DNA from 2 places in the Plantactinospora sp. CNZ321 genome. Region 2 is predicted to be linked to the other one. Evidence: predicted binding sites of a transcription regulator. Region 2 holds the regulator's gene; the other holds the start of a gene.

Region 1 (6,837 bases), 1.4 Mb from region 2:
CGGCGAGCCCGACACCGGTCAGGAACCGCCGCCGGGCGTTCTCGTCCGGGTACGCCGACACGGACGGCGGCAGCGGAGTCCCCTCCGTTCCGCCCGCCGGGCCGGCCGGTGGCCCCGGATCAGCACGGCCGCCCAGGGCAGGCGGGGTCGCCGCGACCGGCCCTGTCCGGTCCGCTGCCGGCGTGGCGGCGGTCAGGGTCCGGCCGGGCGGGCCGGCGACGAAGAGCCGGAGCACGCCGGCCGCCAGTACGGCGCCGAGCAGCGACGGCAGTGCGGCGACCGGGCCGGCACCGGGGCGGGTCAGCGCCGCCAGTACGCCGACCGCGCCGAAGAGGGCGATCCCGGCGTACCCGAGGGGCAGCGAGCGGACCGCGACCAGCCCGACCAGGGCGGCGAACCCGGCCAGCAGTACGGCGGTGCCGACCAGGAGAGCGATCTTGTCGTAGACGTAGAAGACGTCGACGGCGAACTGTTTGAGCGGTGCGGGCGCCAGGTCCACCAGTACGCCGCCGACCGCGACCAGCGGTGCCGAGCGCGCGCCGGTGAGCACCGCCACGACCTCGGCCGCACCGAGCGCGACGGCCGCGGCCGCCAACCCGGCCAGCGCACCGAACCGGCGCGGCAGGTGGCCAGGACCGACCCCGACCATCGCCGCCCCGGCACCGCCCGGATCCGGGAACATCCTCATCCGACCAGTGTCGCGGGCCGTACCCGGGTGCGGGAAGGGTGGGTCAGGGGATTCGCCGGTGGTGTGACCGGCGGGTCCGGTACCCCAGAAACGAAGATCCGCGTGAGCGGGGGCCGGACGCGGAAGACTTCTCCACGCCGGACCGCTCACGCGGATCCCGGTGTCACGACCGGGCGGTGCGGATCAGCGCGATCCGGGCCCGGAGCCGGTTCAGAAGCCCGGACCGTGCTGGTGGCCGTGCCCGTGACCGTGGCCGTGCCCGCCGGCGGCGGCCGGCTCGGCCTTCTCCGGCTTCTCCACGACCAGGCTCTCGGTGGTCAGCAGCAGCCCGGCGATCGACGCCGCGTTGGTGACCGCGTTGCGGGTCACCTTCACCGGGTCGATGATGCCGGCCTTGGCCAGGTCCTTGTACTCGCCTGCGGCGGCGTCGAGGCCGTTGCCCCAACCCTGCTCGGCGACCTTCTGCACCACCACGTAGCCGTCGTGGCCGGCGTTCTGGGCGATCCACCGCAGCGGCTCGACCAGCGCCTTGCGGACGATCGAGACGCCCACCTTCTCGTCACCGGTCAGGCCGAGGTCGCCGTCGAGTGCCGAGACGATCTGCACCAGTGCGGCGCCGCCGCCCGGCACGGTGCCCTCCTCGACCGCAGCCTTGGTCGCGGCGATGGCGTCCTCGATGCGGTGCTTGCGCTCCTTCATCTCGACCTCGGTCGCCGCACCAGCCTTGATCACCGCGATGCCGCCGGAGAGCTTGGCCAGCCGCTCCTGGAGCTTCTCGCGGTCCCAGTCGGAGTCGGACGCCTCGATCTCCTTGCGGATCTGCGTGATCCGCTCGGCGACGTCGTTGTCCCGGCCCCGGCCGTCGATCACGGTGGTGTTCTCCTTGTCGACCACCACCCGACGGGCGGTGCCGAGCACCTCCAGGCCGACCGAGTCGAGCTTGTAGCCCAGCTCGGGGGCGACCACCTCGCCGCCGGTGAGGATCGCCATGTCCTGGAGCATCGCCTTGCGCCGGTCACCGAAGCCGGGCGCCTTCACGGCGCAGACCTTGACGGTCTTGCGGATCGCGTTGACGACCAGGGTGGAGAGCGCCTGCCCCTCCACGTCCTCGGCGATGATCAGCAGCGGCTTCGCGGTCTGGAGAACCTTCTCCAGCAGCGGCAGCAGCTCCTCGATCGAGGAGATCTTCTGGGTGGTGATCAGGATGTACGGCTCGTCGAGCACCGCCTCCTGCGACTCGGTGTCGGTGACGAAGTTCGGCGAGATGAAGCCCTTGTCGAACTGGAGGCCCTCGGTGACCTCCAGCTCGGTGGCCAGGGTCGAGCCCTCCTCGACGGTGATCACACCGTCCCGGCCGACCTTCTCCATCGCCTCGGCGATCAGGTCGCCGATGGTGGCGTCCTGGGCCGAGATCGTCGCCACGTTGGCGACCGACTCCCGGCTGGCCACCTCGACGGCCTTCTCCAGCAGGGCCGCGGAGACCTTCTCGGCCGCCGCGTCGATGCCCCGCTTGAGCGCGGCCGGTCCGGCCCCGGCCGCCACGTTGCGCAGGCCCTCCCGGACCATGGCCTGGGCCAGCACGGTGGCGGTGGTGGTCCCGTCGCCAGCGATGTCGTTGGTCTTGGTCGCCACCTCCTTGACCAGCTGCGCGCCGAGGTTCTCGTACGGGTTGGTGAGCTCGATCTCCTTGGCGATGGTCACGCCGTCGTTGGTGATCGTCGGGGCACCGAACTTCTTGTCCAGGACGACGTTGCGCCCGCGTGGGCCGAGAGTGACCTTGACCGTGTCCGCGAGCGTGTTGACACCGTGCTCCAGCAGGTGCCGGGCGTCATCCGAGAAGCTCAGAATCTTCGCCATTGTGTTAACAGGGTCCCTTCACGAGCGCTGCCCCGGCCCGGCAGGGCCGGTCCGGGGCAGCGTCACTGGATCAGTCAGATCACTTCTCGATGACGGCGAGGACGTCGCGGGCGGAGAGCACCAGGTACTCCTCGCCGGCGTACTTGACCTCGGTGCCGCCGTACTTCGAGTAGATGACCGTGTCGCCGACCTTCACGTCAACCGGGATCCGGTTGCCGTCGTCGTCGAAACGGCCGGGGCCGACAGCGAGGACGGTGCCCTCCTGCGGCTTCTCCTTTGCGGTGTCGGGAATCACGATGCCCGACGCCGTGGTCGTCTCAGCCTCGTTCGCCTGGACCAGGATCCGGTCCTCGAGCGGCTTGATCGCAACCTTGGTCGCGGTAGTCACGGGCATACCCTCCTGGGGTACTGGTTTCTATGCCGGCCGGCGAGCCGACCAGCGTCAATCTGCCACATGCCACCGGGCGGGTCCGTCGTCGCGGGTGCCGGTCCGCCTGGCGTTCAGCCCCCGGACAGCGGCCCGGAAGCTGGCACCCTCGGTTTGAGAGTGCTAACGGCAGGTTATGCCGACGGCTAGCACTCCGTCAAGGAGAGTGCCAACCCGACACGCCCGCCGGAGGCCCGGCCGGCACAATGCTCCGGTGGACTCCGAGCAGCTCGCCGCGCTGCGTACCCCGGACGGGGGAACCGCGCTGGCCACCGCCGCCGAACTGGCCGACGGCGACCCGCTGGCCGCGGCGGCCGCGCTGCGCCGCGCCGGGGTGCCCGCCGGGCTGGCCGCCGCCGCGCTGACCCAGACCGAGCTGCGGCGCCGGGCGGCCGCCAAGTTCGGCCCGGATGCGGCCCGGATGTTCTTCACCCGGGCCGGGTTGGAGCAGGCCACCCGGGCCGGGGTCGCGGCCCGCCGGGCCGCCCGGCTGCGCACCGCCGGGGTGCGCACCCTTGTCGACCTCGGCTGCGGCCTCGGCGCCGACGCGCTCGCCGCCGCCCGGGCCGGCATCCGGGTGTACGGCGTGGAGGCCGATCCGGTCACCGCGGCGATGGCCGCCGCCAATGCCGAGGCGGCCGGGGTGGCCGACCGGTTCACCGTGACCGTCGGTGACGCGACCCGGTTCGACCTCACCGCGCTCGACGACCCGGTCGACGCGGTCTTCTGCGACCCGGCCCGGCGCAGCACCGGCACCGGCCGGCGGATCTTCGACCCGGCGGCCTACTCCCCGCCCTGGAACTTCCTGCTCGGTTTGACCGACCGGGTCCCCCGGACGGTCTTCAAGGTCGCGCCCGGGATCGCGCACCGGCTGCTGCCGACGGGTGCCGAGGGCGAGTGGGTAAGCGTCGACGGCGACCTGGTCGAGGCGACGGTCTGGTCCGGTCCGCTCGCCACCGCGCCGCGCCGGGCCACCCTGCTGGCCGGGGCGGTGGTGCACGAGCTGACCGGCGACGGAACCCGCCGGGCCCCGGTCGGACCGGTCCGGCGCTACCTCTACGACCCGGACCCGGCGGTGGTCCGCGCGCACCTGGTCGCCGAGTTCGCCGGTACGGTCGACGGCACCCTCGCCGACCCCGAGATCGCGTACGTCTACGCCGACGCCGCCCGGCCCACCCCGTACGCCCGGTGCCTGGAGGTGCTCGAGTCGCTGCCGTTCTCGCTGAAGCGGCTGCGGGCCCGGCTGCGGGACCTCGACGTCGGGCGGGCGGAGATCCTGAAGCGGGGTTCGGCGCTGGACCCGGAGCGGCTCCGCCGCGACCTGCGGCTGGCCGGCGGCGAGCCGATCAGTCTGGTGCTGACCCGGATCGCCAGCGCCCCGACGGTGCTGCTCTGCCGTCCGGTGCCGGCTCCGGAGCCTCGACGGGCCGTCGAGGGCTGCGACTCGAACTCGCCCCGGCGGACCTGATCCGGCTCACCCGCGCCACCACCGCGCCGGTCGCCGCGCCCCGATCCCGGCCGGGCCGGGACCGGGGCGGTCGGCACGGGTGGTCCGGAGAGGATCATTTCCGGCGTATCGCCGCTGTCCGATCCCGGGATGTCCCGCACGTTGCTGAATTGTTACCCGGAACAACAAACTCGTGACCTCGGTGACCTTGCCCTGAAGAGTCTTCGCGCAATACGTTGCCGGACACAACAAAAGTAATGCGGGCGGTCGCCACAGCCCATCAGAGACTCCGGCGGAGCGCGACCCGGCGGAGCCGCTGGCGAGGCAGCCCAACGGGGGGAGGCCACCGGGCAACACCGCGACCCGCTCGGCGCACCACCGCTGGAACCGAGACACCACACCCACCCCGAAAGGACCCGTGCAATGCGCAGAGGGATCCTCACCATCGCTGCCGTGGGCCTGCTGACCACGGGCGGCCTCGCCGCCTGCGGTGACGAGTCCGGCGGCGACGGTGGCGCCGACGCAAAGCCGAAGATCGGCGTCATCCTTCCGGACAGCGCCTCGTCGGTCCGCTGGGAGACCGCGGACCGCAAGTACCTGGAGGAGGCGTTCAAGGCCGCCGGCGTCGACTACATCATCCAGAACGCCCAGGGCGACAAGGCGCAGTTCCAGACCTTCGCCGACCAGATGATCACCCAGGGCGTCAACGTCCTGATGATCGTCAACCTGGACTCCGGCACCGGCAAGGCGGTGCTGGACAAGGCCAAGAGCCAGGGCGTACTCACCATCGACTACGACCGGCTGACCCTTGGCGGCTCGGCCGAGTACTACGTCAGCTTCGACAACGAGGCCGTCGGCAAGCTCCAGGGCGAGGGCCTGGTCAAGTGCCTGACCGACAAGGGTGTCAAGAAGCCGGTCATCGCCGAGCTGAACGGCTCGGAGACCGACAACAACGCCACCCTGTTCAAGAACGGCTACGACAGCGTGCTCCAGCCCAAGTACGACGCCGGCGAGTACGTCAAGGGCCCGGACCAGTGGGTGCCCGCCTGGGACAACACCCAGGCCGGCACCATCTTCGAGCAGATGATGACGCAGCAGAACGGCAAGATCGACGGCGTACTGGCCGCGAACGACGGGCTGGGCAACGCGGTCATCTCCGTGCTGAAGCGGAACAAGCTCAACGGCAAGGTCCCGGTGACCGGCCAGGACGCCACCGTGCAGGGCCTGCAGAACATCCTCGCCGGTGACCAGTGCATGACCGTCTACAAGGCGGTCAAGCAGGAGGCCGACGCCGCCGCCGAACTGGCGATCGCGCTGGCCAAGGGCGAGAAGAAGTCCGCGCCCACCACGGTGCGGGATCCGGAGGGCAACCGGGACGTCCCGGCGGTACTGCTGGAGCCGAAGGCCATCTACAAGGACAACGTCAAGGACGTCGTCGCCGACGGCTACGTCACCAAGGAAGAGCTCTGCAAGGACGCCTTCGCCGCCGCCTGCGCCGAGGCCGGCGTCAGCTGACCGAGACCACGGTATCGGGCTCGACCGGCCCGCCGAGGACGCCGCCCGGTACGGAACCATCCGTACCGGGCGGCGTCCTCGCCGCCCGACAGAACTGGACCGGACCCGTGATCGGAAACCCCGCGATCGGCACCCGCCTCCGGACACCCGTGTAAAGGAGACCAACCAGTGTCCGCGACACCCCTGCTGGAGCTGCGCGGGATCGACAAGAGTTTCGGTCCCGTCCAGGTCCTCCGCAACGTCGACCTGTCGGTCAACCCCGGCGAGGTGACCGCGCTCGTCGGCGACAACGGCGCCGGCAAGTCCACCCTCGTCAAATGCGTCGCCGGGATCCACTCGGCCGACGGCGGCGAGATTTTCTTCGAGGGCCGACCGGTGCAGATCCACAACCCCCGGGACGCCGCCACGCTCGGCATCGAGGTCGTCTACCAGGACCTCGCGCTCTGCGACAACCTCGACATCGTGCAGAACATGTTCCTCGGCCGGGAGAAGCGCAGCGGCCTCGTCCTGGACGAGCCCACGATGGAGCAGATGGCCGCCGAGACCCTGGCCGGGCTCTCCGTCCGGACCGTGAAATCGCTGCGGCAGCACGTCTCCAGCCTCTCCGGCGGGCAGCGGCAGACCGTGGCGATCGCCAAGGCGGTGCTCTGGAACAGCCGGATCGTCATCCTCGACGAGCCGACCGCCGCGCTGGGCGTGGCGCAGACCGCCCAGGTGCTCGAACTGGTCCGCCGGCTGGCCGACAACGGTCTCGCCGTCGTACTCATCTCGCACAACATGAACGACGTCTTCGCCGTCTCCGACCAGATCGCCATGCTCTACCTCGGTCAGATGGTGGCGCAGTTGCGGACCAGCGACGTCACGCACGCCCAGGTCGTCGAACTGATCACCGCCGGGCGCAGC
Region 2 (6,837 bases):
ACGCCGCCCTCGGGACCGACCACCAGCACGATGTCACCGGTCGCGGGCAGTTCGGCGGTGCCGAGCCGGGCCGCCGCCGCCTCGTGCAGCACGAAACCGGCCGCCGCGTCGGCGACCCGCCGGGCCACCGCCCGGAGCGACTCGTCCGGCGCCCGCGCCGACCCGGCGATTGTCGGCAGCCAGGGCCGGCGGGCCTGCTTGGCCGCCTCGCGGGCGGTCGCCACCCAGCGGTCGCGGGCGCGGGCGCCCCGGTCACCGCGCCACTGCGCCACCGAGCGCTCGGCCGCCCAGGGCACGATCTCGTCCACCCCGACCTCGGTCATCGCCTGCACCGCCAGCTCGCCCCGGTCGCCCTTGGCGATGCCCTGCACCACGACCAGGCGCGGGTCGGGCGGGTCGACGTACCACCGGGAGGTGACCGAGGCGGTCAGGGTGCCCCGGCCGACGGCGGTGACCACGGCGGTGAGGGTGCCGCCGCGCCCGTCCGCGAGCAGCAGCTCCGCACCGGTACGCAGCCGCTGCACGGTCGCGGCGTGGTGCCCCTCCGGACCGTCCAGCGTGACGGAGTCGTCCGACGGCAGCGACTCGACCAGGAACAGCGGCGCGCTCACGGCGTGCAGGTTAGCGGGTCGCGGTGTCGAGGCCGGCGGGTGGCGCGCCCGTCAGGCGTGGCCGTTGAAGGCGTCCCGCATCCGGGAGAAGAAGCCGCCCTGCTTGGTCAACTCGGCGACCTCCTCGCCCCGGGTCTTGGCGAACTCGCGCAGCATCCGCTCCTGCTCGGCGTCGAGCTTGGTCGGGGTACGCACGTCGAGGTGCACGTAGAGGTCACCCCGGCCGGTGCCGCGCAGGTGTGGCACGCCCCGAGCCCGCAACCGCAGCGTCGAGCCCGGCTGGGTGCCCGGCTTGACGTCGACCGGCTCCTCGCTGTCCAGCGTCTTGATGGTCAGCCGGGTGCCGAGCGCGGCGGCGGTCATCGGCACGGTGACCCGGCAGTGCAGGTCGTCTCCTTTGCGGGAGTAGACGTCGTGCGGCCGCTCGTGGATCTCGACGTAGAGGTCGCCGGCCGTACCGCCGCCGGGGCCGACCTCGCCCTGCTGGGCCAGGCGGATCCGCATGCCGTCCTCGACCCCGGCCGGGATCTTGACGGTCAGCGAGCGGCGGGTACGCACCCGGCCGTCCCCGGCGCAGGTCGGGCAGGGGTGCGGGATGACCGTGCCGTACCCCTGGCAGACGGTGCACGGCCGGGACGAGACGACCTGGCCGAGGAAGGTGCGCTGCACCGACTGCACCTCGCCCCGCCCGCCGCACGCCTCGCAGGTGGTGAGATGGGTGCCGGGCGCCGTGCCGGCCCCCGTGCAGGTGGTGCAGAGCACGGCGGTGTCCACCGCGATCGGCGCCTCCACCCCGAAGGCCGTCTCGGGCAGGTCGAGCTCGAGCCGCAGGATGGCGTCGGCACCGGGCCGGGTACGCGGACGCGGTCCTCGGGAGCCGCCCGCGGCACCGAAGAACGCGTCCATGATGTCCTGGAAGCCGACGAAGGGACCGCCCGCACCACCCGGGCCGCCTCCGGGGGCGCCGCCGGGAGCCAGCGGATCGCCACCGAGGTCGACGATCTGCCGCTTCTGGTCGTCCGAGAGGACCTCGTACGCGGCGTTGATGTCCTTGAACTTCTCGTGTGCCTCCGGATCCGAATTCACGTCCGGGTGGTACTGGCGCGCCAACCTTCGGTAGGCACGCTTGATGTCGTCGTCGGAGGCGTCCCGGCTGACGCCGAGAATCCCGTAGTAGTCCTTGGCCACTGCGTTCCGTGTCCTCATGTCTGTCTCGCGTTACCGTCCGCCGGTCGTCAGGGATGGGTTTGGTGGTCAGTTCTGCGCCAGCACGTCGCCGACGTAGCGTGCCACGGCCCGCACCGTGGCGATGGTGCCCGGGTAATCCATCCGGGTGGGGCCCAACACGCCGAGTCCGCCGACGATGGTCGTCCCCGGACCGTATCCGGTGCTGACCACCGAGGTGGCCCGCAGATTGTCGATCTCGTTCTCGTCGCCGATGCGCACCTGGAGGGTGTTCGGCTCCACCTCGCCGATCAGCTTGAGCAGGATGACCTCCTCCTCGAGCGCCTCGAGGATCGGTCGCAGCGAACCCTGGAAGTCGAGCAGCCCGCCACGGGTAAGGTTGGCGGTGCCGGCCAGCGCGATCCGCTCCTCGTGCCGCTCCACCAGGGTCTCCAGCAGCACGGTGGCGAGCGTGGTCATCGCCGGGCCGAGCCCGGGAGACACCTCGTCGACCAGCGCCTGGACCAGGGGCGGGGTCTCGGCCAGCTTCTTGCCGCCGAGCCGCTCGTTGATCAGCCGGCGCAGGTCGGTCACGTCGTCGGCGGTGATCGGGGTGGGAAGTTCGACCAGGCGCTGCTCCACCCGACCGGTGTCGGCGATCATGACCAGCATCAGCCGGGTGGTGGAGATCGGCACCAGCTCCAGGTGCCGGACGGAGGAGCGGGCCAGGCTCGGGTACTGCACCACGGCCACCTGCCGGGTGAGCTGCGCGAGCAGCCGAACCGTACGGTGCACCACGTCGTCGAGGTCGACCGCGCCGACCAGGAAGCGTTCGATCGCCCGGCGCTCGGCCGGGGTGAGTGGCTTGACCCGGGAGAGCCGGTCCACGAAGAGCCGGTAACCCCGGTCGGTGGGCACCCGGCCGGCGCTGGTGTGCGGCTGCCGGATGTAGCCCTCCTCCTCCAGCACGGCCATGTCGTTGCGGACGGTCGCCGGGGAGACCCCCAACTGGTGCCGCTCGACCAGGGCCTTGCTGCCGACCGGTTCCTGGGTGGCGACGTAGTCCTCCACGATCGCGCGCAGCACGTCGAGCTTGCGGTCGTCGAGACCCATCCTCACCTCCCTGCGACGTCCCGGCCCCGGCCGCGCGGAACGACCGGAGCGACCACGACGGTCGGGCGCCAGGTCGCCCTGGCACTCGACTGTAGCGAGTGCCAGTCTACGACCAAGGCCTACCCGGCGCGATGATCGTTTGGAAGGGCTATCCGAAGCCGGACAACCGGCTTGCCAGCACACCCTACCCCGGTGGGCCTAGCAGGTACGGTCGGCCATTGTCCAGATTCAATTCGGGGGGCGGCTGGCGCCGGTTGAGCCGGAGTCCTACCGTGACCTCCATGACTGAACCGCCTCGCCCTCCCGGAGAATACGGCGGTCCGCCCCAGGACCCGACCGCCCCGATGAACCCGGGTCAATACCCGACGCCAGGCGAGGGATACCCCCCGCCGGCGGCGCCCCAGTACGGCGCGCCCGGCACGCCCCCGCCGACCTCCGGCGGCGGCACCTACCCGACCTCCGGCGGCGGGACATACCCGACGTCGGGTGGCGGGACGTACCCGACCTCCGGTGGCGGGACATACCCGACCTCCGGTGGCGGCTATCCCCCGCCCGGCGGCTATCCCCCGCCGGGTGGTTATCCACCCCCCGGTGGCTACCCGCCCCCCGGCGGCCAGCCCCCGGGCGGCTACCCGCCGGGCAACCCCTACGGCGCCCCGGCGCCCTCGGGCTACGCCAACAGCGACGAGAAGACCTGGGCCCTGATCGCCCACTTCGGCGGGATCGCGGTGGGCTTCGTCGCCTCGCTCGTCGCGCTGCTGGCCAAGGGGAACGAGTCGCCGACCGTGCGCGCGCACGCGGTCGAGGCGCTCAACTTCCAGATCACCTGGGGCATCATCTCGATCGTCTCGATCATCGTCGGGACCTGCACCCTGGTGCTGATCTTCCTGCCGCTGATTGCCTGGCTGGTGGTGGTGATCTTCTCGATCATCGCCGGCATGAAGGCCAACGAGGGCGTGCTGTACCAGTACCCGATGTCCATCCGCATGATCAAGTAGCACCGACCGAAACCCCCGATGGCCCGCGCCGGATCCGGCGCGGGCCATCGTGCTGTCGGGACCGCTCCTTGCACGCCACGGTGCCGCGACGCGGCGTACCGGGTCAGGGCAGCAGGTCCCGGACCACCGCGTCGGCCAGCAGCCGCCCCCGCAGGGTGAGCACCGCCCGGCCCGCGTCGTACGCCGCACCGTCCAGCAGTCCCGTCTCGCGGGCCCGGGCCGCACCCGACCGCCCGGCGTCGTCGAGCGTCGCCAACGGCAGCCCGGCGGCGAGGCGGAGCCGGAGCAGCACCTCCTCCGCCTGCCGCTCCCGCGCCGACAGCACCTCCCGGGCCTGCCCCGGTGACTGCCCGGCGGCCAGCCGGGCCGCGTAACTCGACGGGTGCTTGACGTTCCACCAGCGGACCCCGCCGACGTGGCTGTGCGCGCCGGGGCCGAGGCCCCACCAGTCGCCGCCGGTCCAGTAGAGCAGGTTGTGCCGGCAGGCAGCGGCCGGCGTCCGGGCCCAGTTCGAGACCTCGTACCAGGAAAAGCCGGCCTCGTGCAGCGCGGCCTCGGCGGCCAGGTAGCGGTCCGCGGCCACGTCGTCGTCGGGGTACGCCAACTCCCCGCGCCGCATCCGGCCGGCCAGCCGGGTGCCGTCCTCCACTATCAGGGCGTACGCGCTGACGTGGTCGACCCCGGCGGCCAGCACCGCCTGAAGCGACGCCGCGAAGTCCTCCGCCCGCTCCCCCGGCGTCCCGTAGATCAGGTCCAGGTTGACGTGCGCGAATCCTGCCTCCCGAGCCTCCCGCGCGGCCTCGGTCGCCCGGCCGGCGGTGTGCCGGCGGTCGAGGATCGCCAGCACCGGCGGGGCGGCCGACTGCATGCCCAGGGAGATCCGGGTGTAGCCGGCGACCCGCAGCGCCGCCAGCGACTGCGGGGTCACCGACTCCGGGTTGGCCTCGGTGCTGACCTCGGCGTCGGCGGCCAGCCCCCAGGTCCGGTCGATGCCGTCCAGGATCCGGGCCAAATCGTCCGGAGGGAGCAGGGTGGGCGTACCACCACCGACGAAGACGGTGTCGACCCGGGCCGGCGGCCGGTCGGCCAGCACCCGGGCGGCCAGGCGCAGCTCGGCGAGCACCTGGTCGGCGTAGCCGTCCCGGCCCGCCGTCCCGCCGAGTTCCGTCGCGGTGTACGTGTTGAAGTCGCAGTAGCCGCAGCGGCTGGCACAGAACGGCACGTGTACGTAGACACCGAAGCCACGGCCACCCACCGTGGCCAGGGCGGCGTCGGGCAGCGCCCCGTCGACGGGTACGGGCTCGCCCGCTGGGAGCACTCCAGGCATGCGACTAGTGTGCCGCCCATGACCTCAGCTTCCGATCCGCTCGTCCGGGTCTCTACCACGCACGGAGTGACGACTCTCACCCTGGACAGCCCGCAGAACCGCAACGCGCTCTCCACCGCCCTGCTCCGGCAACTGCTCGACGCGCTGGGCGCGGCGGCGGCGGACGACGAGGTCCGGGTGGTGGTGCTCTCGCACACCGGGCCGGTCTTCAGCTCCGGCGCCGACCTGAAGGAGACCGCGGCGGCGTACCGCGAGGGCACCGTGCCGGTGGCGATGCTAGGTGACGTGCTCGCGGCGATCTGGGAGTGCCCGAAGCCGGTGGTGGCCCGGATCGGCGGCCCGGCCCGGGCCGGTGGACTCGGCCTGATCGCCGCGGCCGACGTCGCGATCTGCACCCAGGAGGCGACCTTCGCGTTCACCGAGGTACGGCTCGGGGTGATCCCGGCGGTGATCTCGGCGACCGTGCTGCCCCGGCTGCAACCTCGGGCCGCCGCAGAGCTCTATCTGACCGGGGACACCTTCGACGGTCGTCGGGCGGCCGAGATCGGCCTGGTCACCACGGTTACCTCGGCCGAGGCGCTGGACGAGACCGTCGCCTCGTACTGCCTGGCGCTGGTCCGGGGCGCGCCCGGCGCGCTGGCCGGGGCGAAGGAGCTGCTCCGGCGCGGCCCGGCGGAGAGCTTCCGGGCCGACCTGGCGGAACTGCGCGACCTGTCGGTGCGGTACTTCCACTCCGAGGAGGGGCGGGAGGGCGTGACGGCGTTCGGCGAGAAACGGCCCGCCCGATGGGTACCCGGAAGCTGACTCCGGGCGGCCGGCAGCAAGGACGCGGCCACCCTCGGCCGGTCGATCCGGCGGACGAACCCGGTTCGGCACCAGCACCGGCACCGGCACCGGCCGTGATCGACTCAGGATTTTGGGCTGTCGAAGTAGGCTGTGTCCGGCTATCAGACAGGGGGTGGCGGTGCAGACTCGGGCAGCGGTGGCGGCGGGCGTGGCGCTCGCGGCGGTTGCCAGTTTCGGCGTCTACCTGGGAGCCCGCGAGATGGGGCACACCCTGCCAATCCCCAGCGCCGCGCCGGGCTGCGTGGTCGAGGCGGACGGCCGGGTCACGTTGAACGCCGAGCAGATGGCGAACGCCGCGACCATCGCCGCGGTGGGTGTCCGGCACAGGATGCCGGAGCGGGCCGTGGTGGTGGCGCTGGCAACGGCGTTCCAGGAGTCCCGGCTGCGCAACCTGGCCGGCGGTGACCGGGACTCGGTCGGACTCTTCCAGCAGCGGCCGAGTCAGGGCTGGGGCACGCCGGAGCAGATCCGGGATCCGCGCTACGCCGCGACCAGGTTCTACAAGGCGCTCAAGAGGGTCCGCGGCTGGGAACAGATGGAGGTCACGGTCGCGGCGCAGCGGGTGCAGCGGTCGGCCTTCCCCCGGGCCTACCAGCAGTGGGCCGACGAGTCCGAGGTGCTGACCCGGGCTCTGCTGGGCAACGCCACCGGCGCGGTCGCCTGCACGGTCGGCCGGGAGCCGGCGATGCGCGGGAGCGCGGCGGCGGCTGCGCTGACCGCCGGGCTGAAGCTGGATTGGGGCCGACTGGAGACGTCGGTGCCGGCCGAGGTGACCGGT

What was found. The regulator HrcA, encoded in region 2, represses chaperone genes, less so after heat shock. The targets are predictions, from matches to a motif close to GGTTNGCACNCTCNNNNNGAGNGTGCNAACC.
Region 1: groES (co-chaperone GroES) is a predicted target of HrcA. The motif match lies at 3,071-3,101, and genes of this name have one in related genera.

What each region holds. Positions count from the first base shown of each region.
Region 1 covers NZ_SHKQ01000001.1:2,574,311-2,581,147, reverse strand. The annotation lists gene EV371_RS11555 (molybdopterin-dependent oxidoreductase) at 1-649, opposite strand, end outside; gene groL (chaperonin GroEL) at 899-2,545, opposite strand; gene groES (co-chaperone GroES) at 2,625-2,939, opposite strand; gene EV371_RS11540 (THUMP-like domain-containing protein) at 3,187-4,440, shown strand; gene EV371_RS11535 (substrate-binding domain-containing protein) at 4,843-5,934, shown strand; gene EV371_RS11530 (ATP-binding cassette domain-containing protein) at 6,103-6,837, shown strand, end outside.
Region 2 covers NZ_SHKQ01000001.1:1,198,430-1,205,266, forward strand. The annotation lists gene EV371_RS05240 (16S rRNA (uracil(1498)-N(3))-methyltransferase) at 1-611, opposite strand, end outside; gene dnaJ (molecular chaperone DnaJ) at 663-1,799, opposite strand; gene hrcA (heat-inducible transcriptional repressor HrcA) at 1,866-2,888, opposite strand; gene EV371_RS05255 (DUF4870 domain-containing protein) at 3,170-3,886, shown strand; gene hemW (radical SAM family heme chaperone HemW) at 3,990-5,213, opposite strand; gene EV371_RS05265 (enoyl-CoA hydratase family protein) at 5,232-6,017, shown strand; gene EV371_RS05270 (hypothetical protein) at 6,172-6,837, shown strand, end outside.